One region of the Streptomyces sp. NPDC047042 genome, then DNA from elsewhere that is predicted to be linked to it. Evidence: predicted binding sites of a transcription regulator. Region 1 holds the regulator's gene; the other holds the start of a gene.
The links. The regulator HrcA, encoded in region 1, represses chaperone genes, less so after heat shock. The targets are predictions, from matches to a motif close to TTNGCACTCNGNNNNNCNGAGTGCNAA.
Positions count from the first base shown of each region.

Region 1 (15,705 bases):
CCGTCACGCTTGCCGTGGGCCAGGAGGACCTCCTGCTCGACCGTGCCGTGCAGGAGGTGGTGGCCGCCGCTCGGGCCGCCGACGCCGACACGGACGTACGGGACCTGACCTCGGACCAGTTGCAGCCGGGGACGCTGGCCGAGCTGACCAGTCCCTCGCTCTTCTCCGAGCGGAAGGTCGTGATCGTACGCAACGCGCAGGATCTGTCGGCCGACACGGTCAAGGATGTGAAGGCCTACCTCGGGGCGCCGGCGGAGGAGATCACCCTCGTGCTGCTGCACGCGGGCGGGGCCAAGGGCAAGGCGTTGCTCGACGCGGCGCGCAAGGTGGGGGCGCGGGAGGTGGCGTGTCCCAAGATGACGAAGCCGGCGGATCGGCTGGCGTTCGTGCGGTCGGAGTTCCGGGCGACGGGGAGATCCGCCACGCCCGAGGCGTGTCAGGCGCTCGTCGACTCGATCGGGAGTGATCTGCGGGAGCTGGCGTCCGCGGTGACTCAGCTGGTCGCGGATGTCGAGGGGACGATCGACGGGGCGGTGGTCGGGCGGTACTACACCGGGCGGGCCGAGGCCTCGAGTTTCGAGGTGGCCGACCGGGCCGTCGAGGGGCGGGCGGCGGAGGCGCTGGAGGCGTTGCGGTGGTCGTTGTCGACCGGGGTGGCGCCGGTGATGATCACTAGCGCGTTGGCTCAGGGGGTGCGGGCGATCGGGAAGTTGTCGTCCGCGCGGGGTGGGCGGCCGGCGGATCTTGCTCGGGAGTTGGGGATGCCGCCGTGGAAGATCGATCGGGTTCGGCAGCAGATGCGGGGGTGGACGCCGGAGGGGGTTTCTGTGGCGTTGCGGGCGGTGGCTGAGGCTGATGCGGGGGTTAAGGGGGGTGGGGATGATCCCGAGTACGCGTTGGAGAAGGCGGTTGTGGTGATTGCTCGGGCGGCTCGGTCTCGGGGGTAGGGGTGGGCGGGGTTTTTCGCCCCCGCCGCCCTTACCCGTCCCATCCCGTTCCTGGGGGCTGCCGCCCCCAGACCCCCGCTACGGCCCTGAACGGGCCTTGTCCTCAAACGCCGGACGGGCTAATGGTGCGGGCCGGTGCTGAAGAGGTGTCGGACGGGCTGGGGGTGCGGGCCGGTGTTGTAAAGGGGCCCGACGGGCGGGAATGTCGGCGTACGCCGAAGGCCCCGGCTTCTGTCCTGGGGTAGGACCGGTGCCGGGGCCTTCGGGTGTTGCTTCTGCTGGGTGGCTTCACGCCCGCGTGGCGAACGCAGTCGTGCGTGGAGCCGGGGTGCCGGGTGGGGGCGGGAGAGAGGGCCCGCTCTGGTCCGTCCGGCGGATTAGATCAAGGGAAGCGAGGTTCAGCCCTTGAGGGCGGCGACCTTGGAAGCAAGCGCCGACTTCTTGTTGGCGGCCTGGTTCTTGTGGATGACACCCTTCGAGACGGCCTTGTCGAGCTGACGCGCGGCAGCGCGCTGCGTCTCGGTGGCCTTCTCGATGTCACCCGCGGCAGCGGCCTCGCGGGCCTTGCGGATCGCGGTCTTCAGGGAGGACTTGACGGCCTTGTTGCGCAGCCGAGCCTTCTCGTTGGTCTTGTTCCGCTTGATCTGGGACTTGATGTTCGCCACGAATGAGCCTTTTCAGCTTCAGGTGCGCGAGGGCACGCCTCATGCACCGTTTGATTGCTTCTTGGTTTTACTGCACCGTGTCTCCTGCTGAGAGGGCATGGGACACAGCGACTCAGGCTACCAGCCGCTCTTCCGGCGGCCCAATCCGGTCGACCGCTCTCCCGCCCGCTCTTCGTGAAACCGCCCAAACCGGTCCCCGCTCCCCGCCCGTGGGACCATGGAACCTACGTATCGATTCGACCCGAGACCGCAGACACTGCGGACGCCTCAAGAATCAGGACCCTGCGTGCCCGCGATCCCTAGCCATGTGCCCGAGCCGAGCCGTACCGACCCGGCTCTGATCCGCAACTTCTGCATCATCGCGCACATCGACCACGGCAAGTCCACGCTCGCCGACCGGATGCTCCAGCTGACCGGAGTGGTCGACCAGCGGCAGATGCGCGCCCAGTACCTCGACCGCATGGACATCGAGCGCGAGCGCGGCATCACGATCAAGTCCCAGGCGGTGCGTCTGCCGTGGGCCCCGACCGGCGGGGACGGGGGTGAGAAGGGCAGGACCCACATCCTGAACATGATCGACACCCCGGGACACGTCGACTTCACCTACGAGGTCTCGCGGTCGCTCGCGGCCTGTGAGGGGACCGTCCTCCTCGTCGACGCCGCCCAGGGCATCGAGGCCCAGACCCTCGCCAACCTGTACCTGGCGATGGAGAACGACCTCAAGATCATCCCCGTACTGAACAAGATCGACCTGCCGGCCGCCCAGCCGGAGAAGTTCTCCGAGGAGCTCGCCAACCTCATCGGCTGCGACCCGGACGATGTGCTCAGGGTCTCCGCCAAGACGGGTGTGGGCGTCGACGCCCTGCTCGACAGGGTCGTCGCCGAGGTGCCGGCTCCCGTCGGGGTCGCGGACGCGCCCGCCCGCGCCATGATCTTCGACTCCGTGTACGACTCGTACCGGGGGGTCGTGACGTACGTACGAGTCATCGACGGGCAGCTCACCAAGCGTGAGCGGATCCGGATGATGTCCACCGGGGCCACGCACGAGCTGCTGGAGATCGGGACCAACTCGCCCGAGATGCTGCCCGCCGACGGGCTCGGGGTCGGTGAGGTGGGGTATCTCATCACCGGCGTGAAGGACGTGCGTCAGTCCAAGGTCGGTGACACCATCACGACCCTGCACCAGGGGGCGACCGAGGCGCTCGGCGGCTACAAGGACCCCAAGCCCATGGTCTTCTCCGGGCTCTATCCGCTGGACGGCTCCGACTACCCCGAGCTGCGCGACGCCCTCGACAAGCTCCAGCTCAACGACGCCGCGCTGGTCTACGAGCCCGAGACCTCCGCCGCCCTCGGGTTCGGCTTCCGGGTCGGCTTCCTGGGCCTGCTGCACCTCGACGTCATCCGCGAGCGACTCGAGCGGGAGTTCGGCCTCGACCTCATCGCCACCGCGCCCAACGTGGTCTACCGGGTGGTGATGGAGGACACCTCCGAGCACATCGTCACCAACCCGAGCGAGTTCCCCGAGGGGAAGATCAGCGAGGTCTACGAGCCCGTCGTACGGGCGACGATCCTCGCGCCGTCCGAGTTCATCGGGTCGATCATGGAGCTGTGCCAGACCCGGCGCGGTGTGCTGATCGGAATGGACTACCTGTCGGAGGACCGGGTCGAGATCCGGTACACGCTGCCGCTCGCCGAGATCGTCTTCGACTTCTTCGACCAGCTGAAGTCCAAGACCCGGGGCTACGCGTCGCTGGACTACGAGCCCACCGGTGAGCAGACCTCCAGCCTCGTCAAGGTCGACATCCTGCTGCACGGCGACAAGGTCGACGCGTTCTCCGCGGTCACGCACAAGGACGCGGCGTACGCGTACGGGGTGCGGCTCGTCGCCAAGCTGCGCGAGCTGATCCCGCGGCAGGCCTTCGAGGTGCCCATCCAGGCCGCCATCGGATCGCGGGTCATCGCCCGCGAGACCATCCGCGCGATCCGCAAGGACGTTCTCGCCAAGTGCTACGGCGGTGACATCTCGCGCAAGCGGAAGCTGCTGGAGAAGCAGAAGGAGGGCAAGAAGCGGATGAAGATGGTGGGCTCTGTGGAGGTTCCGCAGGACGCCTTCATCGCCGTCTTGTCGAGCGACGACAACGCCGGGTCGGGCAAGGGTAAGAAGTAGCCGACATCGGTGGTGTGCGATCGGGAGAATGGGGGCTCGCCGCGTAGGAACGCGGTGGGCCCCCGTTCGTGTCCTTACCGTCGGGGCTGTAGGAAGCGAACAGTCGCCATCTGTAGGAAGTGACGGCCCGTCGCCCCTTACGCACCGGGCGGTCGCGCCTTACTCTGATCTCTGCTCGGTAGTTACTCGCGAGTCACTCAGGTTCGCCTCGTGATGTGCATGTCGGTCGCACCCTGCTGACCTGCTTTTCTGCTGGGGGTCCGGGGGTCGTCCCCCGGGAAGACGCAGTAACAACAGCCGCAAATGAGCCAGCCGCCGCATTGCCGCGGGCCCCGGAGGATGTCGTGAGCGACACACAGACCTTGATCGAGAACCGTCCGCCGTCCGTAGCCGGTCTTTTCCTGGACCGAGTGGCCGCCACGCCGGACGCCGAGGCCTACCGCTACCCGGTGCCGCCGGCCGCCGGTGAGGGCCCGGACGACTGGAAGTCGCTGACCTGGGGGCAGACCGCGGAGCGGGTCTACGCCATCGCCGCCGGCCTCATCGAACTGGGCGTGCAGCCGGAGCAGCGCGTCGCGCTCGCCGCCGCCACCCGGGTCGAGTGGATCCTCGGTGACCTGGGCATCATGTGCGCCGGCGCGGCCACGACCACCGTGTATCCGCAGACCAACGCCGACGAGTCGGCCTTCATCCTTGCCGATTCCGCCAGCAAGGTGCTGATCGCGGAGGACGCGAGCCAGCTCGCCAAGGCGCAGGAGAAGCGCGCCGAACTCCCCGAACTCACCCATGTCGTGGTCATCGACCCGGCCGGCGTCGAGACCGGCGACGGTGTGCTCACGCTCGCCGAGCTCGAGCAGCGCGGTGCCGCGTATCTGGAGAAGCACCCGGACCTGATCAAGGAGCGGGTCGGGGCCATCACGAAGGACCAGCTCGCGACCCTGATCTACACCTCCGGCACCACCGGTCGCCCCAAGGGCGTCCGGCTGCCGCACGACAACTGGTCCTACATGGCGAAGGCGATCGCCGCGACCGGACTGGTCGGCCCGGACGACGTCCAGTACCTGTGGCTGCCGCTCGCGCACGTGTTCGGCAAGGTGCTGACCTCCGGTCAGATCGAGGTCGGTCATGTCACCGCCGTGGACGGCCGCGTCGACAAGATCATCGAGAACCTTCCGGTCGTGCAGCCGACGTACATGGCCGCCGTGCCGCGCATCTTCGAGAAGGTCTACAACGGGGTCGCGGCCAAGGCGCGCGCCGGTGGCGGCGCCAAGTACAAGATCTTCCAGTGGGCCTCCGGTGTCGCCCGCGAGTACGCCAAGGTCAGCCAGGACAACTTCCGGCGCACCGGCACCGCGTCCGCGCCCTTCGGTCTCTCCGCGAAGCACAAGGTCGCCGACGCCCTCGTCTTCGCCAAGATCCGCGAGGCCTTCGGCGGCAACCTGCGCGCCTGTGTCTCCGGATCGGCCGCCCTCGCGCCCGAGATCGGCTTCTTCTTCTCCGGCGCGGGCATCCACATCCTGGAGGGCTACGGCCTCACCGAGTCCTCCGCCGCGTCCTTCGTCAACCCCGGCGAGGCCTATCGCACCGGCACGGTCGGCAAGCCGTTGCCCGGTACGGAGGTGCGGATCGCGGACGACGGCGAGATTCTGCTGCGCGGGCCCGGGATCATGGAGGGCTACCACGGTCTGCCCGAGAAGACCGCCGAGGTGCTGGAGTCCGACGGCTGGTTCCACACCGGTGACATCGGCGAGCTGTCGCCCGACGGCTATCTGCGGATCACCGACCGCAAGAAGGACCTCATCAAAACGTCGGGCGGCAAGTACATCGCGCCGGCGGAGGTCGAGGGGCAGTTCAAGGCGGTCTGCCCGTACGTCTCCAACATCCTGGTGCACGGGGCCGACCGGAACTTCTGCACGGCGCTCATCGCCCTCGACGAGCCGGCCATTCTCGGCTGGGCCAAGGACAACGGGCTCGAGGGGAAGTCGTACGCGGAGGTGGTGGCCGCGCCGGGGACGGTCGCGCTGGTCGAGGGGTACGTCAAGGAGCTCAACGAGGGGCTTCAGCGGTGGCAGACGATCAAGAAGTTCCGGTTGTTGCCCCGGGATCTCGATGTGGAGCACGGGGAGATCACGCCGAGTCTGAAGTTGAAGCGGCCCGTGGTCGAGCGTGAGTACAAGTACTTGATCGACGAGATGTACGCGGGGTCTCGGGAGGCGTAAAGGGAGGCGCAAGGGGGGCGTGGGGTGCGGGGGCGTGCGGCGGCTGCGGGTGGGTTGCGGCTTGTCGCGCAGTTCCCCGCGCCCCTGCAGGGCCTGCCTGTCGGCGGCCCTACTTCGGCGGAATCTGTCCGTCTCTGAGCACTTGCGTAGCACTGTTCTTATTCATGGTGGCCCACTTCGGTAACTCGGCGCTTATGGGCGTGGTCGGTCTGTCACTCTGTCCGCGTCCATTGAGGTGTATTCGTACGAGCTGCCCGGGGAGCTGCCCATGGGGGTCATTCCGACGCAACGGGAGACCGTCTCCCGTGCGCCGTCCCCGGCGCCCGGCATTCCCGCGCGCCGGAGTGCGGACCGGCGCGCGGTTGTGCACGCCACGCTCGGCGGCGGCCCTCTCGCGGCGGGCGCGGCCCGTGGCCTCGTACGCGCGGCCCTCGCCGAATGGGCCCAACTCGGCCTGCCCGGCGCCGCATCGCTGCCGGAGCGGCTCATCGACGACGCCATGCTGGTCGTCAGTGAACTCGTCACCAACGCCGTCGTCCACGCGGGGACGGATGTCGAACTGGCGTGCCGACTGGAGACCTCGGGTGAACCGGAGGCCGAGGGCGGTGAGGTAGGGGCCGGGGGGAAGGGTCCCGTGCTCCTCGTCGAGGTGTCCGATCATCATCCCTCCCGCGCGCCTCGGGACGGCGGTGTCGAACTTCCGTACGACATACCGGAGTACGGGCGTGGCCTTCGCCTCGTCTCCGTGCTCTCCGAGGCCTGGGGAGTCACCTACCGCACCGGCGTCAAGACCGTCTGGGCACGGCTTCCCGCCGAGGGGACGAGGACCGACGACGACTTCGAGGCGTACGACGACACGCAGGCCCTCGGTCGCGGGTTACGGGCCGGCGAGGTCCCCGCCCCCGAGCCGCAGCGCGGCCCGCACGACCAGGAGTGGCTCGATCACGGCGCCCTCTCCTTCCTCGCCGAGGCCTCCGACCTCCTTGCCGGGCACCTCGACGAGGACCATGTCGCCGCGCTCACCGCACAGCTCCTCGTCCCGCGCCTCGCCGACTGGTGCGCGGTGTGGCTGGAGGACGAGTCCATGGGACGCGGGAGCTGGAGCGACGGCGGCGGAGCAGGCGGAGGCGGGAACGGCGGACGCTGGGGGAGCGGCGGGTACGTCGGACCCGGGCCGCGGCTCACCGGGGTGTGGCACCGCAGCGAGGAGCGGGTCGAGGAGTTGCGGGGCGCCCTGGAGAAGGACCCGCCGCGCCCGCCCGACACCTCCAGGACCGGGCCCGTTCCCGTGCCGTGGCCCGGCGACGCGCTCGGAGACGTGCACGAACAGGCACGCGAAGACGCGCGCGAAGACGCGCGCGAAGACGCGTGTGGCGGGGGGCCGGGGCGCGAGGACACCGGTGCCGCGCTCGCCTATCGGCTGGTCGCCGGCGGTCGGCCGCTCGGCACGCTGGTGATCGGGCGCGCCGGCGCGATCTGCTTCCCCGACGAGGTCACCGGCCTGGTCGAGGACCTCAGCCGCCGCGTCGCGCTCGCCGTCGGCGCCGCCCGCCAGTACGCCCGCCAGGCCACCATCAGCCGTATCCTCCAGCGCGGGCTGCTGCCCGGCGCCGTCGCCGAGATCCCCGGCATCAGCAGCGCCCTCGTCTACGAGCCCTGCGACAAGGGCGGGCCCAGCGGCGACTTCTACGACCTCTTCCCGGCCGGCGCCGGCCGCTGGTGTTTCGCCGTCGGCGACGTCCAGGGCAAGGGGCCCGAGGCCGCCGTGGTGATCGGCCTCGCCCGGCCCTGGCTGCGGCTGCTCGCCCGCGAGGGCTACCGCGTCGCCGATGTCCTCGACCGCCTCAACCAACTGCTCCTCGACGACGCCACGGAGACGGCGGACGCGGCGGCCCGCGCGCTCGTCGCGGCGGAGGGGCGCCACGGGCCACCGGGTGCCGCGGCGGGGCCGACAGGGGGTGCGGGGGGTTCGTTCGCCTCGGCTGTCCCCGGCGGCCTGGGCGCCGTACGGCCGGGTGAGGGGCCGCAGACTCGCTTCCTCTCCCTGCTGTACGGCGAACTCGTCCCCTTCGACGGAGGCGTGCGCTGCACCCTCGCCTCGGCCGGGCATCCGCTGCCGCTGGTGCTCCGGGCGGGCGGGGAGGTCCTCACGGCAGCCGAACCGCAGACCCTGCTCGGGGTCGTCGAGGACGAGACGTACACCAGCGGAAGCTTCGAGCTGTGGCCCGGCGACAGCCTGCTGTGCGTCACCGACGGGGTCACCGAGCGGCGCTGCGGGCCCCGCCAGTTCGACGACGGCGACGGTCTGGCGAGCGCCCTCGCGGGCTGCGCGGGGCTGAGCGCTCAGCTGATCGCGGAACGTATCAGCCGGCTCGTGCACGAGTTCGGGGAGCAGCCGCCGGAGGACGATCTGGCACTGCTGGTGCTGCAGACCGGGTGACGGCGCCCGGGACACCCGTGGCGGTGCTGGACAATGGGAGACATGCCCTCCGCACTTCCCGACGGCGAGGCCGTCCCCGACGACGGTGCCCTCCCCGCCCCCGCGCTCGCCGGGGCGGCGGATCGTCCCCTCGGGTTCTACCTCCACGTCCCGTACTGCGCGACCCGCTGCGGCTACTGCGACTTCAACACCTACACCGCGACCGAGCTGCGCGGCACGGGCGGTGTCCTCGCCTCCCGCGACAACTACGCGGACACCCTGATCGACGAGGTCCGGCTCGCCCGGAAGGTCCTCGGCGACGACCCGCGCGAGGTCCGCACGGTGTTCGTCGGAGGCGGTACGCCCACACTGCTGGCCGCCGACGACCTCGTACGGATGCTGGGGGCGATCCGTGACGAGTTCGGCCTCGCGGCGGACGCCGAGGTGACGACCGAGGCGAATCCGGAGTCCGTGGACGAGCGATATCTGGCCACTCTGCGCGAGGGGGGTTTCAACCGGATCTCCTTCGGGATGCAGAGCGCGAAGCAGCATGTGCTGAAGGTGCTGGACCGTACGCACACGCCGGGGCGCCCCGAGGCGTGTGTCGCGGAGGCGCGAGCGGTGGGGTTCGAACATGTGAACCTCGACCTGATCTACGGCACGCCCGGGGAGTCCGACGACGACTGGCGGGCCTCGCTGGACGCGGTGCTGGGGGCCGGGCCGGACCATGTGAGCGCCTATGCGCTGATCGTGGAGGAGGGTACGCAGCTGGCTCGGCGTATCCGCCGGGGCGAGGTTCCGATGACCGACGACGACGTCCACGCTGATCGGTATCTGATCGCCGACGAGGTGCTGGGGGCGGCGGGATTCGAGTGGTACGAGGTGTCGAACTGGGCTACGTCGGAGGCGGCCCGGTGTCTTCACAACGAGCTGTACTGGCGTGGCGCCGACTGGTGGGGTGCGGGGCCGGGGGCGCACAGTCATGTGGGGGGCGTGCGGTGGTGGAACGTGAAGCATCCGGGGGCGTACGCGGGGGCGTTGGCGGCGGGGCGGTCGCCGGGGGCGGGGCGCGAGGTGCTGTCGGAGGAGGATCGGCGGGTCGAGCGGGTGTTGTTGGAGTTGCGGTTGCGGGAGGGGGTGCCGTTGGGGGTGTTGCGGGAGGCGGGGTTGGTGGCTGCGGGGAGGGCGTTGCGGGAGGGGTTGTTGGAGGCGGGGGCGTTTGAGGAGGGGTGGGGGGTGTTGACGTTGCGGGGGCGGTTGTTGGCTGATGCGGTGGTTCGGGATTTGGTGGACTGAGGGGGTGTGCTGCTGCGGGGCTGAGTTGTTCTCGCCCCCGCCGCCCCTACCCGTCCCATCCCTGGGGGCTGTGCCCCCAGACCCCCCTACGGCCCTGAACGGGCCTTGTCCTCAAACGCCGGACGGGCTGGAAATGCTGGCGTCAGTGACGAAGTCGATCAGCCGCTCCACAGAGCCCAGCAGCTCTGGTTCCAGGTCCCTGTACGAGTTCACCCTTGCCAAGATTGCCTGCCATACCGCGCCCGTGTTGGTCGGCCAGCCCAGTTCGCGGCACACGCCTGTTTTCCAGTCCTCGCCGTGGGGGATTCGGGGCCAGGCCTTGATTCCCAGTGATGCCGGCTTCACCGCCTCCCATACGTCGATGTACGGGTGGCCTACCACCAGTGCGTGTTCGCTTGTCACCGACTGTGCGATCCGGAACTCCTTCGTGCCCGGGATCAGGTGGTCCACCAGGATGCCCAGGCGGGCGTCCGGGCCCGGGGCGAACTCGGTCACGATCGCGGGGAGGTCGTCGATGCCCTCCAGGTACTCGACGACCACGCCCTCCACCCGCAGGTCGTCTCCCCACACCTTCTCGACCAGTTCCGCGTCGTGACGGCCCTCGACATAGATCCGCCCCGCCCTGGCCACCCGCGCCCGGGCCCCGGGGACCGCCAGCGAACCGGAAGCCGTACGGGACGGGCGGAGAGAGGGGGACGGGGCGGCGGGGCGTACGAGCGTTACCGGTTTGCCCTCCAGGAGGAAGGCGGCCGGTTCCAGCGGGAACACGCGGTGTTTGCCGAAGCGGTCCTCCAGGGTGACCGTGCCCGCCTCGCAGCGGATCACCGCGCCGCAGAAGCCCGTACCGGGCTCCTCGACCACCAGGCCCGGTTCGGCCGGGACCTGGGGTACGGGCTTCGGCTTCTTCCAGGGCGGGGTCAGGTCCGGAGAGTACTGGCGCATTCGGATGACGATAGGAGAAGCCCCCTCGCCCTCAGTCCACCGCCCGTCGCGACACGCCGAAACGGCTTGCCAGCGCGTCCCGTTGGGCCCGTACGAACGCGGCGTCCACCACCGCGCCGTGGCCGGGGACGTACAGCGCGTCCTCGCCGCCCAGGGCGAGCAGGCGGTCGAGGGCCGTCGGCCAGTGGGACGGCACGGCGTCGGGGCCCGCCTGGGGGTCGCCCGACTCCTCGACCAGGTCGCCGCAGAAGACGACCGGCGGGGCGTTGCGGGGGCGTACGACCGCTACCAGGTCGTGGTGGGTGTGGGCGGGGCCGGGGGTGGTTGTCAGGAGGACTTCCGGGGCGCCGGGGGGCGTGATCGTGAGGTTTCCGCGTACGTACTGGTGCGGGGTCACGAGGGTGTCCGCCGCCTCCTCCGCCGAGGGGGCGTCCAGGCCGTTGTGAACCGCGTCCGCACGCAATGCCTCGCGGCCCGCTTTTCCGTAGACGTCGGGAGTGGGGGCGGCGGCTTCTGCCGCTGCCGCGAAGATGTGCGCGCCCGCGAACGCCGCCGCTCCGAAAATATGATCGAAATGGGGGTGGGTGAGTGCGAGAAAGTCCACACGGCGCCCGGCGAGCCTCTGCGCCTCCAGACGCACCTTCGCGCCCTCCGCGAGGCTCGATCCCGCGTCGATCAGGAGTGCGCCGCCCGGCCAGGTCACCAGCCCCACCGTGCAGTCCCAGACCGGCAGCCGGCGCCGTCCGGCCCCGGCCGCCAGGCGTTCCCAGCCCAGGTCTTCCCACCGCGGCTCTTCCCAAGTCGCTTTCATGCGGCGACGCTAGCCGGACGCGACATCGCAGGACAGGTCGGTACACGTCGGCAGGTCGGCGCAGGCCGCCCTTGCCGGGGGCGTACCCGACAGCCGTACACTGGGCCGGGGAACTCTGGCACTCGCACGCGAAGAGTGCCAGGGCTGGTCAGTGAAGAGCAGCGCTCAGGGACGACGACAGCAGCTGGAGGTGCGCGCGGATGCTCAGTGAACGCAGGCTCGAAGTGCTGCGCGCCATCGTCCAGGACTATGTCGGCACCGAGGAGCCGGTCGGGTCCAAGGCGCTCACCGAGCGGCACAACCTCGGGGTCTCCCCGGCGACGGTCCGCAACGACATGGCGGCGCTGGAGGACGAGGGGTTCATCGCCCAGCCGCACACCAGTGCGGGGCGCATCCCGACCGACAAGGGCTACCGGCTCTTCGTCGACAAGCTCGCCGGTGTGAAGCCGATGACGGCCCCCGAGCGGCGTGCCATCCAGAATTTTCTGGACGGTGCCGTCGATCTCGACGATGTGGTCGGGCGGACTGTTCGGTTGCTTGCCCAGCTGACGCGGCAGGTCGCCGTCGTGCAGTATCCGTCGCTCACGCGTTCTACCGTCCGGCATGTGGAGCTGCTCTCGCTCGCTCCCGCGCGCGTGATGCTCGTGCTGATCACGGACACGGGCCGCGTGGAGCAGCGGATGATCGACTGCCCGGCGCCCTTCGGGGAGACGTCGCTGGCGGATCTACGCGCGCGGCTCAACAGCCGGGTCGCGGGCCGCCGGTTCGCGGACGTGCCGCAGCTGGTGCAGGATCTCCCGGACGCCTTCGAGGCGGAGGACCGGGGGACGGTCGCGACGGTGCTCTCCACTCTTCTGGAGACGCTCGTCGAGGAGACCGAGGAGCGGTTGATGATCGGCGGAACGGCCAATCTGACCCGCTTCGGCCATGACTTTCCCCTCACTATCCGACCCGTTCTGGAAGCCCTGGAGGAACAGGTCGTACTTCTCAAACTCCTTGGTGAGGCCGGGGATTCGAGCATGACCGTGCGAATCGGTCACGAGAACAAATACGAGGGACTCAACTCCACGTCCGTCGTGTCGGTCGGCTACGGTTCGGGCGGCGAGGCAGTCGCCAAGCTCGGCGTGGTCGGACCGACCCGCATGGACTACCCGGGAACGATGGGAGCGGTACGCGCAGTGGCACGGTACGTCGGACAGATCCTGGCGGAGTCGTAAGTGGCCACGGACTACTACGCCGTACTCGGCGTGCGCCGCGACGCGTCCCAGGACGAGATCAAGAAGGCGTTCAGGAGGCTCGCCCGCGAGCTGCACCCGGACGTCAACCCCGATCCGAAGACGCAGGAGCGGTTCAAGGAGATCAACGCCGCGTACGAGGTGTTGTCGGACCCGCAGAAGAAGCAGGTCTACGACCTCGGCGGCGACCCCCTCTCGCAGGCGGGCGGCGGAGGCGCGGGCGGCTTCGGCGCCGGTGGCTTCGGGAACTTCTCGGACATCATGGACGCGTTCTTCGGAACGGCGTCCCAGCGCGGGCCGAGGTCGCGTACGCGGCGCGGCCAGGACGCGATGATCCGGCTCGACATCGAGCTCGACGAGGCCGCCTTCGGGACCACCAAGGACATCCAGGTCGACACGGCCATCGTGTGCGGCACCTGTAGCGGTGAGGGTGCCGCGCCGGGGACCTCCGCCCAGACCTGCGACATGTGTCGCGGCCGGGGTGAGGTGTCCCAGGTGACGCGGTCCTTCCTGGGCCAGGTCATGACGTCCCGGCCCTGCCCGCAGTGCCAGGGGTTCGGGACGGTCGTTCCGACGCCGTGCCCCGAGTGCGCGGGCGACGGGCGGGTGCGGTCGCGGCGGACGCTGACCGTGAAGATCCCCGCGGGTGTCGACAACGGTACGCGGATCCAGCTCGCCGGTGAGGGCGAGGTGGGCCCGGGCGGCGGTCCCGCCGGTGACCTGTACGTCGAGATCCACGAGCTGCCGCACTCGCAGTTCCAGCGGCGCGGAGACGATCTGCACTGCACGGTGACCCTTCCGATGACGGCGGCGTCCCTGGGCACGAAGGTGCCGCTGGAGACGCTCGACGGGCTCGAGGAGGTCGACATCCGTCCCGGCACCCAGTCCGGGCAGTCGATCCCGCTGCACGGGCGCGGGGTCACGCACCTGAGGGGCGGCGGGCGCGGTGACCTCATCGTCCATGTCGAGGTCATGACGCCCACGAAGCTCGATCCCGAGCAGGAGCGGTTGCTGCGGGAACTGGCGAAGCTGCGGGGTGAGGAGCGGCCCACCGGGCAGTTCCAGCCTGGGCAGCAGGGGCTGTTCTCGCGGCTGAAGGACGCCTTCAACGGGCGCTGAGGACGGGGCCGCGCCCCTGCGGGAGCTGGGGGTAAGGCCTGATTCGGACTTGTGCGGGGGACGTGACAACATGCCGTCATGTCCTCCGCACTGACCGATCTCTTTCCTCACCCGATCGTGCAGGCCCCCATGGCGGGCGGCGTCTCCGTCCCGCAGCTGGCCGGGGCCGTCGCCGATGCGGGCGGGCTCGGGTTCCTCGCCGGCGGGTACAAGACCGCCGACGGGATGTACCAGGAGATCAAGACCCTGCGCGGACTCACCGGCCGTCCCTTCGGCGTGAACCTCTTCATGCCGCAGCCCGAGTATGCCGACCCCGCCGCCGTCGAGGTGTACGCCCACCAGCTCGCGGGTGAGTCCACCTGGTACGACACCGAGCTGGGCGACCCGGACAGCGGACGCGACGACGGGTACGACGCCAAGCTCGCCGTACTCCTCGACAACCCGGTGGCGGTCGTCTCCTTCCACTTCGGGGTGCCGAGCCCCGACGTACTGGACTCCCTCCGCCGCGCGGGCACCTTCACCCTGGTCACCGCGACCACCGCCGAGGAGGCCCTCGCCGTGGAGCGGGCCGGGGCCGACGCGGTGATCGTGCAGGGCGCCGAGGCCGGTGGCCATCAGGGCACCCACCGGGACAACCCCGAGGCCGACTGTGCCGCGATCGGGCTGCTCTCCCTTCTCGCGCAGGTCCGCGAGACCGTGAACCTGCCCCTTGTCGCCGCAGGCGGGCTCATGCGCGGCAGCCAGATCGCGGCCGTCCTCGCCGCGGGCGCGAGCGCCGCCCAGCTCGGCACCGCGTTCCTCGCCACCCCCGAGTCCGGCGCCCACGCGCTGCACAAGCAGGCGCTGACGAACCCCCTCTTCGTCCGTACGGAGCTGACGCGCGCGTTCTCCGGCCGGCCGGCCCGGGGGCTGGTGAACCGTTTCGTGCGCGAGCACGGCCCGTACGCGCCCGCCGCCTACCCCGAGGTCCACCACCTCACCTCGCCCCTGCGCAAGAAGGCCGCCGCGTCGGGCGACGCGCAGGGCATGGCGCTGTGGGCGGGACAGGGGCACCGGATGGCCCGTGACCTTCCGGCGGGCGAGCTGGTGCGGGTGCTGGCCGACGAGATCGAGGTCGCGCGGGACGCGTTGCTGGGCGGGGGTGCGAGCTCATGACCGCGCCCGTGTTCGTCGTCGAGAACCTCCCCGACGTCCGGCAGTACGTCCTCGACGGGCCCGAAGGCCGTCACGCCGTCTCCGTGAAGCGGCTGCGGGTCGGTGAGGCCGTCGTCCTCACCGACGGCGCCGGACACTGGGCGGACGGCGAGGTCGTCGGTGTCGAGGGCAAGGACCAGCTGGTTCTGCGGCTCGGCGCGGTCGTCGAGGAGGCGGTGGAGTCTCCGCGTATCACCGTCGTCCAGGCTCTTCCCAAGGGCGACCGGGGCGAGTTGGCCGTCGAGACGATGACCGAGACCGGGGTCGACGCCATCGTTCCCTGGGCCGCCTCCCGGTGCATCACCCAGTGGCGGGGCGACCGTGGGCTGAAGGCGCTCGCCAAGTGGCGGGCCACCGCCCGGGAAGCCGGCAAGCAGTCCCGCCGGGTGCGCTTCCCGGAGGTCGCGGACGCCGCGTCGAGCAAGCAGGTTGCCGCACTTCTCGCCAACGCCGACTTCGCCGCCGTACTGCACGAGGACCGTGAGTACCCCAGCGCCGCGCTCGCGACCGCCGAACTCCCCTCCGCTGGTGAGATCGTGCTGGTCGTCGGGCCCGAAGGCGGCGTCTCCCCCGAGGAGTTGGCCCTCTTCGAGGAGGCGGGGGCGAAGGCGTACCGGCTCGGGGCCAGTGTGCTGCGTACCTCGACCGCCGGTACCGCCGCTACGGCACTGCTGCTCGGCCGCACCGGACG
Region 1 covers NZ_JBEYVP010000027.1:33,005-48,709, forward strand. Annotated here, with positions in the region: gene holA (DNA polymerase III subunit delta) at 1-947, shown strand, start outside; gene rpsT (30S ribosomal protein S20) at 1,346-1,612, opposite strand; gene lepA (translation elongation factor 4) at 1,899-3,779, shown strand; gene ABZ855_RS29375 (AMP-dependent synthetase/ligase) at 4,124-5,998, shown strand; gene ABZ855_RS29380 (ATP-binding SpoIIE family protein phosphatase) at 6,267-8,438, shown strand; gene hemW (radical SAM family heme chaperone HemW) at 8,481-9,713, shown strand; gene ABZ855_RS29390 (DUF3097 domain-containing protein) at 9,825-10,655, opposite strand; gene ABZ855_RS29395 (MBL fold metallo-hydrolase) at 10,687-11,466, opposite strand; gene hrcA (heat-inducible transcriptional repressor HrcA) at 11,667-12,683, shown strand; gene dnaJ (molecular chaperone DnaJ) at 12,684-13,820, shown strand; gene ABZ855_RS29410 (nitronate monooxygenase) at 13,899-14,975, shown strand; gene ABZ855_RS29415 (16S rRNA (uracil(1498)-N(3))-methyltransferase) at 14,972-15,705, shown strand, end outside.

Region 2 (15,705 bases), on a different contig from region 1:
CGCCTTCAGCTCACCCGTCCGGCCCTCGAGCACCTTCGCCGCCCACTCCGGGTCCTGGAGCAGCGCGCGGCCGACCGCGACGAGGTCGAACTCCTCGTTCTCCAGGCGGTCCAGGAGGTCGTCGATGCTCTTGAGCGGGGAGCCCTCGCCCGAGAACCCCTTGATGAAGTCGCCGTCGAGGCCGACCGAGCCGACCGTGATCGTCGGCTTGCCGGTGAGCTTCTTCGTCCAGCCGGCCAGGTTGAGGTCCGAGCCGTCGAACTCCGGGAGCCAGTAGCGGCGCGTGGAGGCGTGGAAGGCGTCGACGCCGGCCGCCGCGAGCGGGGTCAGGATCGACTCCAGCTCCTCGGGGGTCTCGCCCAGGCGGGCGTCCCAGGCGCCCCCCTTCCACTGCGAGTACCGGAAGATGATCGGGAAGGACGCGGACACGGCCTCCCGTACGGCGGCCACGATCTCCGTCGCGAACTTCGTACGGGCGACCGGGTCACCCCCGTACGCGTCCGTGCGGCGGTTGGTGCCCGCCCACAGGAACTGGTCGATCAGGTAGCCGTGGGCGCCGTGCAGTTCGATCCCGTCGAAGCCGATGCGCTCGGCGGCCACCGCGGCCGCGACGAACGCGTCGATGACGTCGTCCAGGTCCTCCTGCGTCATCTCCTTGCCGCCACCGGCGGTGCCGTCCAGCCGCAGCCCGGAGGGGCCGACCGGCGGGGCGTCGGTGTACGGGGGCTGCCCGGCTTCCCTGGTCATGCCGATGTGCCACAGCTGCGGCACGATCTTCCCGCCGGCCGCGTGCACGGCCTCGGCGACCTTCGCCCACCCGGCGAGCTGCTCCTCGCCGTGGAACCGGGGGACGTTGTCGCTGGCACCGGCGGAGTCGTGTCCGACGTAGGTGCCCTCGGTGACGATCAGACCGACGCCGGCGCCCGCGCGGCGCGAGTAGTACGAGGCCACGTTCTCGCCGGGGATGCCGCCGGGCGAGAACTCACGGGTCATCGGCGCCATCACGATCCGGTTCGGCACGGTCAGGCCGTTCACCGTCAGGGGGCGCGAGAGGACCTGGGCCGCGCGGGAGGTCTGGGCGGGGGCTGTCACGTGGGGGCTCCTCGGAAGGGGACGGAAGGGAACGGACTGCACATGCATGCATGTGCATCAACTCCGCCGGGTGCCGGCTCATTCCGCACCCGAGCCCGACTCACTGTGATCCGAGCCACTTCCACACGGTCACCTCGGCCTCGACCCCACCACCACTCCCCACAGCCGTGACAACGACACTGGCGACGCGCCCTTCGTCGGTACGGAGACAGACGGTGTCGTCGGGCGACACGGGCACGAGCTTCGCGCGGCTGTCGATGTCGCCGAGCAACTTGGCGCACATGTCCGGCGACGAGACGACCGTGCCGTCCGGCGCCTTCACCAGGGTCCGCCCCACCAGCCTGGCGACGTCTTTGCCGTTCCTGTACTCCTGTACGGCTACGTCCCACGACTCGCCGGCCCCAGGAGGCGTCCGGTCGACGTCGATCGCCGACACCGATCCGATGTCCACGCCCCGCAGGAGCTCATGCAAGGCGTTCGGTTCCTGGACCTCGTACGTCGGGTCGGGCACGGGCAGTGTCCAGGTGGTTGACGACCACACGTCACCCCCACCCCCCGTCCCGCCCCCCTCCACCAGCAGCGCGGGCATCGTCCCCACCACCAGCACGGACGCCACGAACAGCCCGGCCCCGACGTACACATACGCCGAATGCACCCCGCGCCCCTTCAGCGGCGTGCGCTCCGGCATCGACGGGTCGGGCGGCGGTTCAGGGGGCGGCCCCGGCTGGCCCGAGTCCCCTGGTCCCCCAGTGGTCCGACCGCCGCGTCTCCCGCCTGATCCCCCGAACAGCACGCCCCAATGGTCCCGCAAACGCCCGAGGGCGGCACCCCTCTTCAGGAAGGGTGCCGCCCTCGAACTCGTACGCGATGAACTGCCGATCCTCGGGGGATCAGAAGTCCATGTCACCGCCCGGCATGCCGCCGCCGGCCGGCGCGGACGCCTTCTCCGGCTTGTCGGCGATGACGGCCTCGGTGGTGAGGAACAGCGCGGCGATCGACGCGGCGTTCTGCAGCGCGGAGCGCGTCACCTTCGCCGGGTCGATGATGCCCTCGGCGATCATGTCGACGTACTCACCGGTCGCGGCGTTGAGGCCGTGGCCGACGGGAAGGTTGCGCACCTTCTCGACGATGACGCCACCCTCGAGACCACCGTTGACGGCGATCTGCTTGATCGGGGCCTCCAGCGCGAGCCGCACGGCGTTGGCGCCGGTCGCCTCGTCACCCTCGAGCTCCAGCTTCTCGAACACCTGGGAGGCCTGGAGCAGGGCCACGCCACCACCGGCGACGATGCCCTCCTCGACGGCCGCCTTCGCGTTGCGAACGGCGTCCTCGATGCGGTGCTTGCGCTCCTTGAGCTCGACCTCGGTCGCGGCGCCGGCCTTGATGACCGCGACACCGCCGGCGAGCTTCGCCAGGCGCTCCTGCAGCTTCTCGCGGTCGTAGTCGCTGTCCGAGTTCTCGATCTCGGCGCGGATCTGGCTGACCCGGCCGGCGACCTGGTCGGCGGAGCCGCCGCCGTCGACGATCGTGGTCTCGTCCTTGGTGATGACGACCTTGCGCGCACGGCCCAGCAGGTCCAGGGAGGTGTTCTCGAGCTTGAGACCGACCTCCTCGGAGATGACCTCGCCACCCGTGAGGATCGCGATGTCGTTCAGCATCGCCTTGCGGCGGTCACCGAAGCCCGGGGCCTTGACCGCGACGGACTTGAAGGTCCCGCGGATCTTGTTGACGACCAGGGTCGAGAGGGCCTCGCCCTCCACGTCCTCGGCGATGATCAGCAGCGGCTTGCCCGACTGCATGACCTTCTCGAGGAGCGGGAGCAGGTCCTTGACCGAGGAGATCTTGGAGTTGGCGATGAGGATGTAGGGGTCCTCGAGCGACGCCTCCATGCGCTCCACGTCGGTCGCGAAGTACGCCGAGATGTAGCCCTTGTCGAAGCGCATACCCTCGGTGAGCTCCAGCTCCAGACCGAAGGTCTGGGACTCCTCGACGGTGATGACGCCTTCCTTGCCGACCTTGTCCATCGCCTCGGCGATGAGCTCGCCGATCTGCGTGTCGGCGGCGGAGATGGAGGCGGTCGAAGCGATCTGCTCCTTGGTCTCGACCTCCTTCGCCTGGTCGAGCAGCGCACCGGAGACGGCCTCGACGGCCTTCTCGATACCGCGCTTCAGCGCCATCGGGTTGGCACCCGCGGCGACGTTGCGCAGGCCTTCGCGGACCAGCGCCTGGGCCAGGACGGTCGCGGTCGTCGTGCCGTCACCGGCTACGTCGTCCGTCTTCTTCGCGACTTCCTTGACCAGCTCGGCGCCGATCTTCTCGTACGGGTCCTCGAGCTCGATCTCCTTGGCGATGGAAACACCATCGTTGGTGATCGTGGGGGCGCCCCACTTCTTCTCGAGGACGACGTTCCGGCCCTTGGGGCCGAGGGTGACCTTGACGGCGTCGGCGAGCTGGTTCATCCCGCGCTCGAGACCGCGCCGTGCCTCCTCGTCGAACGCGATGATCTTGGCCATGTGAAGTGGTCCTCCCGGACTGGGGTGGATTGCTCCGGACCGCGCTGGCGCCCGCGACGGACGGCCTGCCTGCCCTGTGGTTCCTTGCACCACCTGGCCTGCGGGCCTCACCCACCCGGTCCTTCGTTATCACTCTCACCTTCAGAGTGCTAACGCCAATGATTAGCACTCGCCCCTGCCGAGTGCAAGCGGCTCTCGAAGATCCCCAGGTGAACGGCGGGTACCTACGCGCCGGTAGGCATGGCGCCGACGGTCGGTGGACATGCCGATGGGCCCGCACCCCGTGAGGTCCCACGAGGTACGAGCCCATCGAATCCTTCAACGAAGGAAGAAGAACGTCGCTTGCGGTGCGCCGGCGCGTTGCTTCAGCTGGTCGCCAGACGGACCATGTCCGCCTGCGGCCCCTTCTGGCCCTGCGAGATCTCGAAATCGACCCGCTGACCTTCCTCGAGGGTGCGGTAGCCGTCCATCTGAATCGCGCTGTAGTGGACGAAAACATCCGCACCACCGTCGACCGCGATGAAGCCGTACCCCTTCTCCGCGTTGAACCACTTGACGGTGCCCTGAGCCATGCCTAACTCCCCTATTACTGGCCCTTGCACGGACCCGCACTTCGCGGATCCGGGTCAGACCTCACCCCCCCAACCGGTGGAGGTGTGCGCCGGAACGCGTCGACCGCGGCCGAATGTATCTGTCCAACTGCCCTCTGCAACAGGTCAATCGGACGAGAAATCCGGGCACGCCAGGTCAGGAAATATGCGGAGAATTCACGCGGATTCAGGGCAAGCCGGGCCCCACAAAGAGAACAAAAAACGCAAAAGGCCTGCACACTTTGGCTACTTCTCGTTGGGTGCGCGGCAGGAATTAATACGCGTGCGGCGAGCGAGATGGTGCGGCTTCCCCAACTGTACCGCGCTCAACCATACAGAATTGCCCCCTCCGTTTCTCTCACGGAGGGGGCAATTCGATGAACTCTCGGTAACCGATGTTACCGACGGTTACTACTGGCGGGTATCACGGCCTCGCGGCTCAGCCTCCGGCCACAGCCGGGATGATCGACACACCGGCGCCGTCCGGCGTCGCCGTCTCCAGCCCCTGCTCGAAGCGGACGTCGTCGTCGTTGACGTACACGTTGACGAACCGACGCAGCTTCCCCTGGTCGTCGAGCACCCGGGCGGCGATCCCCGTGTGGTTCTTCTCCAGATCGGCGATGACCTCCCCAAGGGTCCCCCCTTCGGCACTCACCTCGGCCTGCCCACCGGTGTAGGTACGAAGGATGGTAGGGATACGGACGCTAACGCTCACGATGAAACCTCCGGTCAGGTGGAGCGCCCCTTAAGGGGCGCGGGGAACTGCGCGACCAGCCCCCACCGGCCCGCAGACAACAAACGACTAAACGAGCCCGGACTCCCGGAACGACTCAAGGCTGGGCCGAATAGTCGCGGTCAGCCCGACATCGGCAACCGCGTCCAGCGTCTTCAGCCCGTCCCCGGTGTTCAGCACAACAGTCGTGAGCGTCGGATCCAACAACCCGCTCTCGATCAGCTTCTTCGTCACCCCCACCGTCACACCCCCGGCGGTCTCCGCGAAGATCCCCTCCGTGCGCGCGAGCAACCGGATCGCGTCGACCACCTGCTCGTCGTTCACGTCCTCCACCGCACCCCCGGTCCGCCGCGCGATGTCCAGCACGTACGGCCCGTCCGCCGGGTTGCCGATCGCCAGCGACTTGGCGATCGTGTTGGGCTTCTGCGGCCGTACGACGTCGTGCCCGGCCTTGTAGGCCACGGACACCGGCGAGCAGCCCTCCGCCTGGGCACCGAAGATCTTGTACGGCTTGTCCTCGACCAGCCCGAGCTTGATCAGCTCCTGCAGACCCTTGTCGATCTTCGTGAGCTGCGACCCGGAGGCGATGGGCACGACGAGCTGGTCCGGCAGCCGCCAGCCGAGCTGCTCGCAGATCTCGTACGCGAGGGTCTTGCTGCCCTCCGCGTAGTACGGGCGCAGGTTGACGTTGACGAAGCCCCAGCCCTCGCCGGCCGGGTCGCCGATCAGCTCGGAGCAGAAGCGGTTCACGTCGTCGTAGTTGCCCTCGATGCCGACGAGCTCGCCGCCGTACACCGCGGCCATGACGACCTTGCCCTGCTCCAGGTCGTGCGGGATGAACACGCAGGAGCGGAAGCCGGCGCGGGCGGCGGCGGCGCCGACGGCACCGGCCAGGTTGCCCGTGGAGGAGCAGGAGAGGGTGGTGAAGCCGAAGGCGCGGGCGGCCTCCAGGGCCTGGGCGACGACCCGGTCCTTGAAGGAGTGGGTCGGGTTGCCGGAGTCGTCCTTGACGAAGAGCTTGCCGGCGTCGACACCCAGCTCGCGGGCGAGGTTGTCGGCCTTGACGAGCTTGGTCCAGCCGGGGTTGATGTTCGGCTTCTCGGCGACGTCCGCGGGGACGGGCAGGAGGGGCGCGTAACGCCAGATGTTCGCGGGTCCCGCTTCGATGCGCTTGCGGAGTTCCTCGGTGTCGTACGAGGAGAAGTCGTAGGCGATCTCCAGCGGGCCGAAACACTCCTCGCAGGCGAACACGGGACCGAGGGGGACCCGGTGGCCGCATTCGCGACAGGAGAGCGCGGCGGCGGGGCCGAGATCGACGGGGGGAACGGCGGAGGTGACGGAGCCGGTCGTGGTGCTCTCGGCAGTTTGCGCAGCCATGGAGGCGAAACCCTTCCTCATCTTTCTCACGACGCGTTTCGCCGTGAGACGGATTTGGCACCTTCCCGAGCCGGGAGCCTCGCTGACCGTTAGCGGATCACGAGTGCCGACTGGAGGGTTGCCGGGGCTTCATCGGGCCGTATCCCTCTGCCCCTCTGGATGAGCGGTATGAAGTTGTCAGGTTGTGAGCTTGTGAACGCCGCTGCCCTCGGACATGCGATGGTCACCCGCGTTGTTCAAGACTGTAACCGAAGGCTTGGATGGTGGTGGGAGCCGTCCGAACCGCGAGATACAAGATCGCGCTTCCCCCCACGAACGTAAGGGAGAGCCGCACGTGCTGGAAGACGTCGAGCGCTGGCTGAGCACGCGCTCCTGGGCCGCCCGCGACCGCCCGCTCAAGAAGCTGATCGCCGCGAAGCGTTCCTCCAACGCCACGGTGAGTGTCGTCCTGCCCGCGCTCAACGAGGAGGAGACGGTCGGCGAGATCGTCGCCGTCATCCGCCGGGACCTGATGCTGAAGGCGCCGCTGGTCGACGAGATCGTGGTCATCGACTCCGGATCGACCGACCGTACCTCCGAGGTGGCCGCCGCTGCGGGCGCCCGGGTCGTGCACCGCGACGACATCCTGCCGCGCATCCCGGCGGTTCCGGGCAAGGGCGAGGTGCTGTGGCGCTCGCTGCTCGTGACCAGCGGGGACATCGTCTGCTTCGTCGACGCGGACCTGAAGGAGTTCTCGTCGGAGTTCGTCTCCGGGATCGTGGGCCCGCTGCTCACGGACCCGGGTGTCGACCTCGTCAAGGCGATGTACGACCGCCCGCTCGGCACCGAGCTGAATTCGCTCGCCTCCGGCAGGACCGCCGGCCAGGGCGGTCGTGTGACCGAACTCATGGCCCGCCCCCTGCTCAACATGCACTGGCCGCAGCTGGCCGGCTTCGTCCAGCCGCTCGGCGGCGAGTACGCGGCCCGCCGCTCGCTCCTCGAACAGCTCCCGTTCCCCGTCGGCTACGGCGTGGAGCTGGGCATGCTGATCGACGCCCTGCACCTGGTCGGTCTGGACGCGCTCGCGCAGGTCGACGTGGGAGTGCGCAAACACCGCCACCAGGACGGCCAGGCCCTGGGCCGGATGGCCGCCGCGATCTACCGCACCGCCCAGCTCAGGCTGGCCCGGGGCCATCTCATCCGCCCTTCCCTCACCCAGTTCGAACGCGGGGAGGACGGTTTCGAGCCGCGTACGTACTCGGTGGACACGGAGGAACGCCCGCCGATGGCGGAGATCGCGGAGTACGCGGGAAGGAAGGTCGCGTAGCCCGGCGCAACGCCACCCGTGCGGCTTGTATACGGCCGGTACGTACGCCTGTACGTTTGAGCGTTTCCGGCCCGGGCTAGGTTCAGGCGTATGGCTTCGACGCAGGGTGAGCAGGAAGTGCAAGGCGTGCCGGGTGTGGCGGGCGTACAGGACGAGCGGGCGGGCGGATACCGCGTGCTGGTCGCGTCCAACCGCGGCCCGATCACCTACGAGGTCCAGGAGGACGGCTCGCTGCACGCCCGGCGTGGCGGCGGCGGGCTGGTCTCCGGGCTGTCGGCGATCGGGCCGGACGCGGACGCCCTGTGGGTCTGCTCGGCCCTCGGCGACGGCGACCGCGAGGCGGTCCGGCGGGGAGCGGGCGAGCCCGGGGTGCGGATGCTCGCGATCCCGGCCGACGTGCACGCGGACGCGTACAACGGCATCGCCAACTCGGTGCTGTGGTTCGTCAACCACATGCTGTACCAGACCCCGCTGGAGCCGGTCTTCGACGCGGAGTTCCGGCGCCAGTGGGCGTCGTACGAGGCCTACAACCGGGCGTTCGCCGAGGCTCTGGCGGCGGAGGCGGCCGAGGGCGCGTCGGTGGTGGTCCAGGACTACCACCTGTGCCTGGTCCCGGGCATGCTGCGCGAGCTGCGCCCCGACCTGCGCATCGGCCACTTCTCGCACACCCCATGGGCACCGGCGGAGTACTTCCGGATGCTGCCGTACGACATCTCCGAGCAGCTCCTGCGCGGGATGCTCGGCGCGGACCGCCTCGGTTTCCTCACCCGCCGCTGGGCGGACGCGTTCACCGCCTGCTGTACGGACCTGGTCGGCGGCCTCGGCGACACCCGGATCGGCGTACACGGTCTGGGCGCGGACGCGGACTTCCTGCGCCGGCGCGCGCACGAGCCGGACGTCGAGGAGCGGATGGCCGCCCTGCGGACGGAGATCGGCGGAAACGGCGACCGAAAAACAATCGTCCGCGTGGACCGCACCGAACTGTCGAAGAACATCGTGCGGGGACTGCTGGCGTACCGGCAGCTGCTGGAGGACCGCCCCCAGTGGCGCGAACGGGTCGTCCACGTCGCGTTCGCGTACCCCTCCCGCCAGGACCTGGCGGTCTACCGCGACTACACGGCCGAGGTGCAAAGCCTGACAAACGACATCAACTCAACCTACGGAACCCCCACCTGGACCCCGGTCCTCCTCCACGTCAAGGACGACTTCGCCCGCTCCCTGGCCGCCTACCGCCTCGCCGACGTGGCCCTCGTCAACCCCATCCGCGACGGCATGAACCTCGTCGCCAAGGAGATCCCGGTGGTCTCCGACGAGGGCTGCGCGCTGGTGCTGTCCCGGGAGGCGGGGGCGTACGAGGAACTGGGCGAGGACGCCCTCGTGGTGAACCCGTACGACGTCACGCAGACGGCACGGGCCCTGGAGGACGCGCTCAACATGCCGCCCGGCGAACGTGCGGAACGCACGAAACACCTGGCCGCGGCGGCGACGGCGCTGCCCCCGGCCCAGTGGTTCCTGGACCAGCTGAACGCGCTCAGCGACTGAGGACGGTCCGCTGAAGGGCCTGAAGCAGCCGTACGACTCCGGCGGGGCCGTCGACGACCAGGTCGGCGCGTTCCGCCAGCTCCGTCACGGCCTCGGCGCTGTTGCCGCTGCACACCAGCAGGCCCGGGATTCCCTGCCGGCGGAGCTTCTCCACCGCCGCGAACGCCGGGAGGTCGCCGAGGTCGTCACCGGCGTAGAGGACGGAGGTGGCGCCGATCTCGCGGACGTACTCCTCGAGGGCGACACCCTTGTCCATGCCGGGCGGGCGCAGCTCCAGCACGAGCCGCCCGGGTTCGACGATCAGACCATGCCGGGTCGCCAGGTCGGCGAGGGGCTCGCGCAGCGCCTCGAACGCGGCCTGCGGGTCCGACGCGCGCCGCGTGTGCACGGCGACGGCCCGGCCCTTCTCCTCGATCCAGGCGCCCTTCCAGGCCCCGAACCGCTCGAGAAATTCGGGCAGTTCGGCACGGACGGCGGCAACGCCGGGATGCGGGTCGGGCGCACTGACCTCGCCGGTGCCGGCGTCCCACCGCTCGGTGCCGTAGTGCCCCAGAACGACTAGATGCTCAAGCCCCGACACCCCCGCGAATCCACCGTGCCGCACAGCGACCCCGGCGGGCCGCCCGGTGAGAACGGCCACGGAGGCAACCGCGGGGGCAAGCCCGGAGAGAGCGGAAAGAGCCTCGGGATGAGCCCGGGCCTGCTCAGGATCGGCAACGATGGGAGCAAGGGTCCCATCAAAGTCAAGAACGACAAGGGCCCCCCGGGGCCGCCCAAGAATGGCCTCCAGCCCATCACGACCGGCCTGAGTAAGGGGCGTAGGCAGGGAATCCATGCACCCGACCCTAGCGGGCACTCCAGTACCTTTTCAGCCCCGGCCCGGCACCCTCAGCCCGTCCGGCGTTTGAGGACAAGGCCCGTCCCCCCGCTACCGCTCCCCCCGCCGCCCCTCCCGCACCCTCCGCAACCTGTTCACCGTCACCGGATCCCAAGCCAACGCCCGCTCGTCATCAATCAACGCATTGAGCAGCTGGTAATACCGAACCGGCACCAACCCCAACTCCTCCCGGATCGCCCGCTCCTTGGCCCCCGGCCCAGCAAACCCCCGCCGCTCAAGCGCGAGAATCTCCCGCTCCCGCCGCTCCAGCTCCGGCTTTCCGCCCACACCCTCACTCATACGCCGAACCTACTACTCGGCCTACGCCGACCTACTCCGCGTTCTCCGCCCTATTGGCCTCCCCCTGCAACTCCGCGAGCACCCGCCCCGGACTCCCACCCGCAGCGAAAACCGTCCCGATCCGCTGCTTGATGTCCGCGCTGACCTGCGCCCAGGACGTCTTGCCGACCGGATAGAGCTGGGCGTTCGGCAGCTCCGCCAGGAAGGGCGCGAGGTCCTTGTCCTGGGCGGCCGTGGACATCGTCCGGGACGCGGAGGTGGTGACCGGCAGAAGGTCGTACTCGCGGGAGAAGGCGAGGACGTTCTTCTCGTCGTAGACGAAGTCGAGGAAGTCGCCGACCTGGCTGCCGTGCCCGTTCTTCTTGAAGGCCATCATCCAGTCCGCGACCCCCATCGCGGCCCGCGTCGAGTTCCCCGTACCGGGCATCGGCACCATGCCGACGTCGACCCCCTTGGCCGCCGCGATCTTCATCAGCGAGGGATGGCCGTTGAGCATGCCCACCTCACCGCGTGCGAAGGCGGCGAAGGCGGCGGCCCGGTTGAGCTTGCCGGGGGCGACGGGACCGGTGAGTCCCTTGTCGACGAGTTCGTCCTTGAGCCAGGTGAACGTCCTGATGTTCTGCGGGGAGTCGATGCCGTAGGTGCCGACGGGGCTGGTGTAGCCGTCGCCGCCGCTGAGCAGCCACTGCATGGTCTCGGCCTGTGCCTCCTCGGGGCCGAGCGGAAGGGCGTACGGGTACTTCACGCCCTCGTCCTTCAGCGCGGCGGCGTCGGCGGCCAGCTCGTTCCAGGTGGTGGGCGGGGTGAGGCCGGCCGCGGTGAAGAGCTTCTTGTTGTAGAAGAGGAGACGGGTGGAGGCGGCGAAGGGCATGCCGTACTGGGTGCGGTTGACCTTTCCGGCGTCGGCCAGCCGGGCGACGAAGTCGGCCTGGGTCGGGATGGAGAGGATGTCGTCGGCCTGGTAGAGGTCGCCCTTGGCGGCGTAGTCGGCGTACGCGCCGATCTGCGCCAGGTCGGGCGCGTCACCGGCGGCGACGAGCTCCTTGACCTTGCGGTCGACGTCGTTCCAGGAGTAGACGCTGACGTCGACCTTCACATCGGGGTGCGTGTCCTCGTACGCCTTGACCAGGTCGTCCCAGTACTTCTGGGAGCTGTTGGTTTCGGAGTCGCCGTAGTCGGCGGCGACCAGCTTCAGGGTGACCTCACCCGAGCCGGTGGCTCCGCAGCCCCCGAGCGCTGCCGTCACTGCCGTCATACCGAGTGCGGACACCGCCGCGATCATCCCTGCCCTACGCCGTTGCACTGCCTTAAACCCCTACCGATCGGCACAGATCATCACTGACCCGTCATCGATCATTCACATATATGTTCATTGGTACGTTCATTTTCTTACTCCATAAGGTCTACACCACGTAAGTGGACTAGACCTCTTCCGGGTCGACGGGCCACACTGTTCCCGTGAGACATGTCATCGCCCTCGACGTGGGCGGCACCGCGATGAAAGCCGCCCTCATCGGGCCGGACGGCGCGCTCCTCCACCAGGCGCGCCGGGCGACCGCCCGCGAGCGCGGCCCCGAGGCCGTGGTCGAGGCGATCCTCGACTTCGCCGCCGACCTCCACGCCCACGGCGTCGCCCACCTCGGCGAGAGCGCCGCCGCGGCCGGCGTCTCCGTCCCCGGCATCGTCGACGCCGACCAGGGCATCGCCGTCTACGCGGCGAACCTCGGCTGGCGCGACGTACCCCTGCGCGAGCTGCTCACCCGGCGGCTGGGCCTGCCGGTCGCCCTCGGCCACGACGTACGGACGGGCGGGCTCGCGGAGGGACGCATCGGGGCCGGCCAGGGAGCAGACCGTTTCTTCTTCATCGCCCTCGGCACCGGAATCGCGGGCGCCATCGGCGTCGACGGCCGGGTGGAGGCAGGCGCGCACGGCTTCGCGGGCGAGATCGGCCACATCGTCGTACGGCCCGGCGGGACCCTGTGCCCGTGCGGCCAGCGCGGCTGTCTGGAACGGTACGCGTCGGCATCGGCGGTGAGCGAGGCGTGGGCGGCGGCGTCCGGGAACCCCGGCGCGGACGCGGCGGACTGCGCCGCAGCCGTCACCTCGGGCGACCCACGCGCCCACCGGGTGTGGCAGGAGGCCGTCGACGCCCTCGCCGACGGCCTGGTCACCGCCCTCACCCTGCTCGACCCCCGCACCCTGATCATCGGCGGCGGCCTGGCGGAAGCCAGCGACACGCTGTTCACACCGCTGCGCACAGCCGTACGGCAACGGATCACTTTCCAGAAGCTTCCGTCCATCGCCCCCGCAGCCCTGGGAGACACGGCAGGCTGCCTGGGCGCAGGCCTACTCGCCTGGGACCTCCTCACCACAACCGACCTCACGGAGGCAACGCCCTGATGGCAACGACCCCAGGGGCAGCGGACCCAGTAGAGACGGGTGCACTGGCAACAGACCCAGCAGCAGCCCACCCAGGGGCGCGGGGAACTGCGCGACCAGCCCCCACCGCGCCGCACCCGTCCCACAACCTGGTTTTCAGCGGCGCCCGCCTGGTATTCCCCACAGGCGTCATCGAAGGTGCCCAACTAACCGTCGCGGGCACCCAATTCGCCGAACACCCCCACGAAAACGCCCAGCAGATCGATGTCCGCGACCACTGGGTGGTCCCCGGTTTCGTGGACCTCCACAACCACGGCGGCGGCGGAGCCTCCTTCACCTCCGGCACCCCAGAGGACATCCTCAAGGGCATCCACACCCACCGAACCCACGGCACCACCACCCTCGTCGCCTCCACCGTCACCGGCGACATGGACACCCTCACCGCCCAGGCCGGCCTCCTCTCCGAGTTCGCCGAGCAGGGCGACCTCGCCGGCGTGCACTTCGAGGGCCCCTTCATCTCCCCGTGCCGCAAGGGCGCCCACTCCGAGGCGCTGCTGCGCGACCCTGACCCGGCGGAGGTACGCAAGCTGATCGACGCGGCGCGCGGCCAGGCCAGGATGCTCACCCTCGCCACCGAACTCCCCGGCGGCCTGGACTCCGTGCGGCTGCTCGTCGAACACGGCGTCCTCGCGGCGATCGGGCACACGGACGCGACGTACGAGCAGACGGTGCGGGCCATCGACGCGGGCGCCACCGTCGCCACGCACCTCTTCAACGCGATGCCCACCCTCGGTCACCGCGAGCCCGGCCCGATCGCCGCCCTCCTGGAGGACGAGCGCATCACCGTCGAACTCATCAACGACGGCACGCATTTGCACCCCGCTGCCCTCCAACTCGCGTTCCGTCACGCGGGCGCCGACCGGGTGGCGTTCATCACCGACGCGATGGACGCGGCCGGCTTCGGCGACGGCCGCTATCTGCTCGGCCCGCTGGAGGTCGAGGTCAGCGAGGGTGTGGCGCGGCTGGTCGAGGGGGGTTCGATCGCGGGCTCGACACTCACTCTGGACCGCGCGTTCCGGCGGGCGGTCACGGTGGACCGGCTCCCGGTGACGGACGTGGTCGCCGCCCTGTCCGCCAACCCGGCCCGGCTGCTGGGGATGTACGACCGGGTGGGCTCCCTGGAACCGGGCAAGGACGCGGACCTGGTACTGCTGGACGCGGACTTCGCACTCAAGGGAGTGATGCGCAAGGGGAGTTGGGTTGTGAAGCCCCAACTGCCCTGATTTCCGGGCCCGGAGAGGGGAGGCCGACGGGATGACCCTGACGGTCACACTGAACACCGCGCTGGACATCACGTACCACGTAAGGGAGTTACGCCCGACCGCCATACCAGGCGTGTTGGACACCCTGGTGCCAGTCTCCGGCGACCCAACTCGACGAGCCGGGCCCGCAGATCACCTCCGGCGAGTGGTCCGCGTTCCGGGACGCGTACGAGCAACTCCTGCCGTCCGTCTCGGCGGTGGCCCTGTGCGGCAGCCTGCCGCCGGGGGCGCCGGTGGGCGCGTACGCCGACCTCGTCCGCACGGCACGCGCGGCCTGCGTACCGGCGCTCCTCGACACCGGCGGAGAGCCATTGCGTCGCGGGATCGCGGCCCGCCCCGACCTGGTCAAACCGAACGCCGCGGAACTTGCCGAACTCACCGGTTCCCACGACCCGTTGACGGCGACCCGGGACGCCCGCAGACGCGGCGCACGGGCGGTGGTGGCCTCACTCGGCCCGGCCGGCCTGCTGGCGACGACCCCGGAGGGCACCTGGCGGGCAGCCCCACCGACCCACGTCAGGGGCAACCCGACGGGCGCGGGCGACGCAGCGGTGGCAGGCCTCCTGTCGGGCCTGATCGACCAACTCCCTTGGCCCGAACGCCTGGCCAGAGCGGTGGCCGCGTCAACGGCGACGGCACTGACCCCGCCGGGGGGCGAGTTCGACCACAGGACGTACGAGGAACTGTTACCCCGGGTGAGGGTGACCGTCGAGGCGACGGTGGCCTAGTGCGGCGCGTTCACACGCAGACGGCTACTGGTCGACCCAGCCCTTGACCAACCAGAGTTGATCGATATTCGCGTCGCACTGGTTTCCCTGCTCGCACGAGATCTTGATGGTGTTCGTGCCCTTGTTGAGCTCGACGTAGTTGTAGGTCTGCGTCCAGCCCTTCGCGTAGTCGCCCTCTGCTGCCTTCGCGTAGTTCTTCATTCCGACCGGGCTCGTGGAGGCCGTGCCGTTGAGGGTGAGCGTGGCGTTGGCGTCCTTCCCCGGGACGCCGTAACCGACATACAGCGTGTACTTGCCGTCCGCCGGAATGTCACTGACGTTCCAAGTGACGGACGCGCCCTGGTTGTTGAAGTTGCTCACATAGACCCCGCCGGCCGCCTTCGCGCCCTCGACGTCCGATGCTGTCGTGGCGCCCCCGCCGAGTTGCAGGGCCTTCGCGTCGATGGCCGGCAGCTCTTCCTCCGTCGCCGCCGACGACTTGCTGGCCGTGGGGGACGGCTCGGCGCTCTGCTGGGTCGACGGGGTCGCGCTCGCGCCGCCCGCCTCCTCCTTGTCGCCGTCGCCGCCCATCATCGCCACGGCGATGCCGATGACGACCGCGGCGACCACCGCGATGGCACCGATCAGCAGACCCTTGGTGTTGGGGCCGCCGCCCCGCCCGCCCCGGCCCCCACCGTTGCCGCCGCTGTACGCGTGCTGCTGGGGAGGGGTGGGCGCGCCGCCGAAGGCCTCGGGTGCCTGGTAGTGGGCGTTCGGGCTGCCGTACACGCCCTGCTGCTGCGGGACCGCCTGACCGTACTGCGCGGTCGGGGCGGTCTGGCCGTACGCCGCCGGCGGCTGCTGCTGCGGGGCCTGCGGGCCGCCGTACTGTCGCTCGCCGACCGCCCGCACCCGGCCGACCGAGTTCGGGTAGCCGTAGCCGCTGCTCGGCGGCTGCGCGCCGGCG
Region 2 covers NZ_JBEYVP010000010.1:5,155-20,859, reverse strand. Annotated here, with positions in the region: gene ABZ855_RS13245 (NADH:flavin oxidoreductase) at 1-1,092, opposite strand, end outside; gene ABZ855_RS13240 (hypothetical protein) at 1,193-1,780, opposite strand; gene groL (chaperonin GroEL) at 1,983-3,605, opposite strand; gene ABZ855_RS13230 (cold-shock protein) at 3,971-4,177, opposite strand; gene ABZ855_RS13225 (MoaD/ThiS family protein) at 4,635-4,910, opposite strand; gene thrC (threonine synthase) at 4,998-6,305, opposite strand; SAM riboswitch class I at 6,320-6,471, opposite strand; gene ABZ855_RS13215 (glucosyl-3-phosphoglycerate synthase) at 6,640-7,611, shown strand; gene ABZ855_RS13210 (trehalose-6-phosphate synthase) at 7,786-9,153, shown strand; gene otsB (trehalose-phosphatase) at 9,143-9,988, opposite strand; gene ABZ855_RS13200 (DUF3263 domain-containing protein) at 10,082-10,330, opposite strand; gene ABZ855_RS13195 (extracellular solute-binding protein) at 10,362-11,612, opposite strand; gene ABZ855_RS13190 (ROK family protein) at 11,789-12,730, shown strand; gene nagA (N-acetylglucosamine-6-phosphate deacetylase) at 12,859-13,992, shown strand; partial or broken gene ABZ855_RS13180 (PfkB family carbohydrate kinase) at 14,024-14,759, shown strand; gene ABZ855_RS13175 (CBM35 domain-containing protein) at 14,784-15,705, opposite strand, start outside.
Region 2: groL (chaperonin GroEL) is a predicted target of HrcA. The motif match lies at 3,732-3,758, and genes of this name have one in related genera.